Regions from separate parts of the Labrenzia sp. PHM005 genome, predicted to be linked through region 1. Evidence: predicted binding sites of a transcription regulator. Region 1 holds the regulator's gene; the other holds the start of a gene.

Region 1 (3,260 bases):
CAAGCAGCTCGACCCAGGTTTTGGGATTGTCACCATTGAGCGGATTTTTCGGGGAGCGTTTGTAACGGATGGTTTCCATCCGGAAGGCTTTGGCGTCGAACATCATCAATCGGCCGGTGAGCCCCTCGCCTGTCCCGGTCAGTTCTTTCAAGACTTCCATCGCCTGCATCGTACCCAGGATCCCCGTGAGCGCACCCAGCACCCCGGCTTCCGCACAGGTTGGAAGGAGGCCCGCGCGCGGTTTTTTTGGAAACAAGCAACGGTAGGTCGGGTTAAGTTCGCCGTCCGCGTTCGTTTCAAAGGGCCTGAGGGTCGTGATCGAACCGTCAAACTGGCCGACCGCCGCCGTCACCAGGGGTTTTTTGGCAAAAAAACAGGCATCGGATACGAGATAGCGCGTGTCAAAATTGTCTGAGCCGTCGACCACGAGATCAAATTCAGAGACAAGCGCCATGGCGTTTTGACCGGTGATCCGCGTTGGGAAGACCATCACTTCGACATTTGGGTTGAGCTTGGCAATCGCTTCGGCCGCACTTGCCACTTTCGGTTCGCCGAGCTGGCCGGTGTCGTGGATGATCTGCCGCTGTAGATTGGAAAGGGACACGGTGTCATCATCAACAATACCGAGCGTGCCCACCCCAGCTGCTGCCAGATATTGCAAGACCGGCGCGCCAAGGCCGCCGGCACCGATCACCAGGACTTTGGCCGCTTTTAGCTTCTGCTGACCGGCGCCACCAATCTCCTGAAGGACAATATGGCGGGCATAACGTTCCAATTCGGCGGGCGATAAGGACTGCATGGTGAGGCCTGTTTTGAGGAGTTTATTACTAAATGGGCGAGAGTTGCGGGGTTGTTCAAGCCCTAGCCCAAAATCTTGCTCACAAGGCGGGCGGTGTAATCGACCATCGGAATGACACGGGCGTAGTTCAGCCGAGTGGGGCCGATGACACCGAGCGCACCGACGATCCGTTGATTGCTGTCACGGTAGGGCGAGATCACCAAAGACGAACCGGAAAGCGAGAACAAATTGTTTTCCGAGCCAATGAAGATCCGGACACCATCGCCTTGTTCGGCAAGTCCGAGAAGCTGGATCAGATCGCTTTTATTTTCCAGATCATCGAAGAGCAGTTTGATCCGTTCCAGATCTTCCGCCGCTTCCAGATCGGACAGGAGGTTGGACCGGCCGCGGACAATCAAGGTTCCAGGATCGCTCATGCCGTCCTCGCCACTCCAAACCGCCAGGCCGGCATCAATAACCTTCTGGCTGAGCTGGTTGAGCTCGGCTTGATCTGCGGCCCGCACTTTTTCAAGTTCGGTCCGGATCTCACCGATTGTCCGGCCTTGAATTTTGGCGTTGAGGTAGTTTGACGCTTCGACCAATGCGGAGGATGGCAAATCCGGCGGCAGGTCTACGACACGGTTTTCGACAGTGCCATCTTCACCGACCAGGATGGCCAACGCTTTCAACGGTTCGATGCGAACGAATTCGATGTGTTTCAGCCGCATGTCCGACTTGTGGGTCAGAACGACACCCGCCCCCATGGAAAGACCCGAAAGCATCTGGCTGGCTTCGGTCAGCACCTGTTCAGCTGAATTGGCCTGCTGGGAGGCTTTGACCTGGACATCGATCTGGTGACGCTCGTCCTGGGTGAGGTCACCAACTTCCAGAAGTGCGTCGACAAAAAATCTCAAACCGATTTCGGTCGGCAAACGCCCGGCGCTGGTATGCGGTGAATGCAGAAGGCCCATGTGCTCCAGGTCCGACATGACATTGCGGATGGAGGCGGGTGACAAGGAAATGCTGGGATTGCGCGAGATATTGCGGGAGCCGACGGGTTCTCCGGTCTCCAGATAGGTTTCCACGATCGAGCGGAAGATGTCCCGGGATCTTCTGTCGAGGTCGCTGAGGCTCAAAGTGTTTGTCTCCATCGCGGCGGCCGGGAGATCCGGCGAACCAAAGTCCTGTTCTTCAAGATATAGGCGCAAAATGGTCCAGAGGTGAAGCTTGGCCTTTACGCCGCCGGGAAATGAGGTCTACAAGGCCGTTAACAAATAAGGCGGGCTGGCTGCTTCGCCGATTTCAAAGGTTGAAAGGGAGAGCCATGCGTCCGTCAAAACGCGCTGCCGATGAACTCCGTGCTGTCACGCTTGAGCGTGGCGTATCCAAACATGCTGAAGGCTCCTGCCTGGTGAAATTCGGCGACACGCATGTTTTGTGCACAGCCAGCCTTGAAGAGCGGGTCCCGCCCTGGCTGCGCGGCCAGAACAAAGGTTGGGTGACGGCGGAATATGGCATGCTGCCACGCGCAACCGGCAGCCGCATGCGCCGGGAAGCAAGTGCTGGCAAGCAGTCTGGCCGGACTCAAGAGATCCAGCGGCTGATTGGCCGATCCTTGCGCGCCGTCGTCGATTTGGAGGCACTGGGCGAGGTACAGATTTCTGTCGATTGTGACGTCATCCAGGCCGATGGCGGCACACGGACTGCCGCAATAACCGGTGCCTGGGTAGCCTTGCGCGATTGCATCGAATGGATGAAGGCCCGGGACATGGTATCCGGCGATGTTTTGACGGATCACATCGCGGCCATTTCCTGCGGTATCTATCAGGACACACCAGTGCTCGATCTCGACTATGATGAAGACAGCACCGCCGAAACCGATGCCAATTTCGTTATTACCGGATCTGGCGGCATCGTCGAAATTCAGGGCACCGCGGAAGGCAAGCCGTTCTCCGAAGACGAGTTCGCTCAACTGCTCGGTCTGGCCAAGGCAGGCATCAATCGTCTGGTTGACTTGCAGAAGATGAGCATTCTCTGAGGATGACAGTGTTATGAGCCACCGCAAACTGGAGCCTGGCAAGCTGGTTGTCGCTAGTCACAACAAGGGCAAACTTCGCGAAATCAACGAGTTGCTTGAACCGTATGGATTTGAGGTGGTCTCGGCCGGTGATCTCGGATTGCCGGAGCCGGAGGAAACCGGCACGACCTTTGAAGCCAATGCGGAAATCAAAGCCGTTGCGGCAGCAACGGTGGCGAACCTTCCGGCGCTTGCTGATGACAGCGGTTTTTGTGTCGCCGAACTCGGCGGCGATCCGGGCATTTATTCGGCGCGCTGGGCTGGGCCGGACAAAGATTTTGCGATGGCTATGCGCACGGTTGAGGAAAAGCTGCAGTCTGCCGGGGCAACAACGCCGGACCGGCGCCGTGGATCCTTTGTCGCGGTTTTGTGCCTTGCTTGGCCGGATGGCCACAAAGAGTTTTT
Region 2 (3,260 bases), 1.2 Mb from region 1:
TTCGTGAGCTGAGGCTTCTTAGAAGCCCATGCCGCCCATGCCGCCCATGTCGCCGCCCGGCATTGCCGGTGCGCCAGCGTCTTTCTTCGGCAGCTCAGCAACCATGGCTTCGGTGGTGATCAAAAGACCAGCAACAGAAGCTGCGTCCTGCAGAGCAGTACGGACAACTTTGGTCGGGTCGATGATACCAGCGTCGATCATGTTGACGAATTCTTCGGTCTGAGCGTTGAAACCGAAGGTGTCGTCGCCGTTTTCCTGGATCTTGCCAACAACGATGGAACCTTCAACACCAGCGTTTTCAGCGATCTGACGGATCGGAGCTTCCAAAGAGCGCAGAACGATCTTGATGCCAGCAGCAATGTCAGCGTTGTCGGAAGACAGAGCTTCTACAGCTTTCTTGGCACGCAGAAGAGCGGTACCGCCACCCGGTACGATGCCTTCTTCAACGGCAGCGCGGGTTGCGTTCAGTGCATCGTCAACGCGGTCTTTTTTCTCTTTCACTTCGATTTCAGTTGCACCGCCAACGCGGATAACTGCAACACCGCCAGCGAGTTTAGCCAGGCGCTCCTGGAGCTTCTCACGGTCGTAATCGGAAGTGGTTTCTTCGATCTGAGCTTTGATCTGACCAACGCGGCCGTTGATGTCGTCCTTGGAACCAGCACCGTCAACGATGGTGGTGGTTTCTTTGGTGATCGCAACTTTCTCAGCAGTGCCGAGCATGTCGAGAGTGACGTTTTCCAGCTTGATGCCCAGATCTTCGGAGATCACGGTACCACCAGTCAGGATAGCGATGTCTTCCAGCATGGCCTTACGGCGGTCGCCGAAGCCAGGTGCCTTAACAGCAGCAATTTTCAGGCCGCCGCGGAGCTTGTTGACAACGAGAGTTGCCAGAGCTTCACCTTCAACGTCTTCTGCAATGATGAGCAGCGGACGGGAAGACTGAACAACGCTTTCCAGGATCGGCAGCATCGCCTGCAGGTTGGAGAGCTTTTTCTCGTGCAGCAGGATGTACGGCTTCTCAAGGTCAGCCAGCATCTTGTCAGCATTGGTGACGAAGTAAGGAGACAGGTAGCCACGGTCGAACTGCATGCCTTCAACGACTTCCAGCTCGGTTTCCAGAGACTTGGCTTCTTCGACGGTGATCACACCTTCGTTGCCAACTTTCTGCATAGCTTCAGCAATGTCGGTGCCGACCTGCTCGTCGCCGTTTGCAGAGATGGTGCCAACCTGAGCAACTTCTTCAGAAGTGGTGATGGTCTTGGAAGCAGCTTCCAGGGACTTCACAGCTTCAGCAGCAGCAAGGTCTACGCCGCGCTTCAGGTCCATCGGGTTCATGCCGGCAGCAACAGCCTTAGCGCCTTCTTTGACGATAGCCTGAGCCAGAACGGTTGCAGTTGTTGTGCCGTCACCAGCGATGTCGTTGGTTTTGGAAGCAACTTCACGCACCATCTGTGCGCCCATGTTTTCGAACTTGTCTTCCAGTTCGATTTCCTTGGCAACGGAAACGCCGTCCTTGGTGATGCGCGGAGCACCAAAAGCCTTGTCGAGAACAACGTTACGGCCTTTCGGGCCAAGGGTCACCTTCACAGCGTTTGCGAGGGTGTCAACGCCTTTGAGCATGCGCTCACGTGCGTCGGAGGAGAACTTTACTTCTTTAGCAGACATAGGGTCGTCTCACCTAAAATTGGAATTGAAGTCGGACAAAAGCGGTTCGCTGATTAAGCGATCACGCCCATGATGTCGGATTCCTTCATGATCAGGAGGTCTTCACCGTCGATCTTGACTTCGGTGCCGGACCACTTGCCGAACAGAACGCGGTCGCCAGCTTTGACGTCCAGGGCAACAATGTTGCCGGAGTCGTCACGGGCGCCGTTGCCAACAGCAACGATTTCGCCTTCTTGCGGCTTTTCCTTAGCGGTATCTGGGATGATGATGCCACCAGCGGTCTTCTCTTCGGAGTCGACGCGGCGAACTACGACACGGTCGTGCAGTGGACGAAATGCCATAAAACTGTTTCCTCTCATGAGCGCGCCCCACGCAATAGGCAGCGCGCGAGACATGATTATTGGGTTACATGAAACGGAAGAACATCTGCCTCCCGCCCGCCACTAGCACTCCCTCAAGGCGAGTGCTAACAGCGCAACAGGATTTATGTATCGGGGGGGCTGTTGTCAATGCCGGGCTGCAGATTTTCTGCAACCACCAAGCGTCGGTTTTGATTGAGGTTAACCAGCCTTGCAGCAAGGAAAACCTTTATGCCGTTAGCCGAGACGGTAGGCGGCATACTTCATCTAGATAATATCTAAACTCAATTTGTACCGATAACAGCAAAAGGCAGTGTGAAACTGGCGGATTTTCCACCAATTGCATCCGAGAAAGTTGCCAGAAGCTGATAGTCCCCGGCGGGCAATCCGTCGAACTGGAAGGTAAGGGCGGCGGACAATTGCCTTTGTTTGGAGCGGCCGGTGCCGGTAAAAGCCGCAAAATCGTCTTGCTCGCTCAAAACCTGACCAGATTGGTTCAGAAGCTTGTAACTGGCACTAAGCTTGTAGCTGTAGCCTTCACTTGATTGGTCAAAGGCATAGCCAACCGGTTCAGCATAGAGCGCGATTGGTTCGCCTGCGGCAAACGAAGCTTCGCTTTTGGCAGTGTATTGGCCATAGCCGGTGCTGGTGCCATTGGTAAAGGTGACCGTAGAAAAGGCAAGGCCATTGGCAGACCAGGCCGCGTCATAACCGTTCAAGGCGTCTATAAAGGCTGCAGCTGGCGTCTGGATTTCGGGCGATTGTGCCGCTGCGGTGCCGGGGATTGCAAAGGTCCCAAGCGCCAAAGCAAGAGAAGGTGCTATCCACCCAAGTTTAATTCGGCCAACTTGCTTCGTCATATAAATCCCCGCCCGCCCTTACATCTTGTCTTTTCTTAGCGATTTGGCCGATATAGACCGACTTTCCCTTTGAGACAAGGAAATGTGTGCGATGCGGTAAACGCTTGAACTTTTGTCGGATAGGAGAGGCGCGATAAGTGACCCGGCTAAACGCAACGGGCTTCCCAGGACTGCTTTTTCCGATAGATGGTCGAGGGACTGATTTCCAATGCAGCTGCTGCCATCGCAATATTGCCGTTAAAGGCATCAAGTGCGTCTTCAATAATCCGCCGTTCTTGAGCCCATAGCGGCTCTATCGCACCAAACGGGCGGTTTTCCGGCTGAGCTCGGGAGCGCTCGCGCGACAAATCGATCACACCATTCGGCCGTGCCGAGG

The links. The regulator HrcA, encoded in region 1, represses chaperone genes, less so after heat shock. The targets are predictions, from matches to a motif close to GTTAGCACTCNCNNNNNGNGAGTGCTAAC.
Region 2: a site for HrcA is predicted at 2,108-2,136, ahead of groES (co-chaperone GroES). Genes of this name have one in related genera too.

Annotation. Positions count from the first base shown of each region.
Region 1 is NZ_CP041191.1:901,245-904,504, reverse strand. It holds gene FJ695_RS03860 (molybdopterin-synthase adenylyltransferase MoeB) at 1-799, opposite strand, end outside; gene hrcA (heat-inducible transcriptional repressor HrcA) at 862-1,929, opposite strand; gene rph (ribonuclease PH) at 2,103-2,816, shown strand; gene rdgB (RdgB/HAM1 family non-canonical purine NTP pyrophosphatase) at 2,830-3,260, shown strand, end outside.
Region 2 is NZ_CP041191.1:5,912,019-5,915,278, reverse strand. It holds gene groL (chaperonin GroEL) at 19-1,665, opposite strand; gene groES (co-chaperone GroES) at 1,719-2,006, opposite strand; gene FJ695_RS26765 (hypothetical protein) at 2,309-2,884, opposite strand; gene FJ695_RS26760 (sigma-54 dependent transcriptional regulator) at 3,031-3,260, opposite strand, start outside.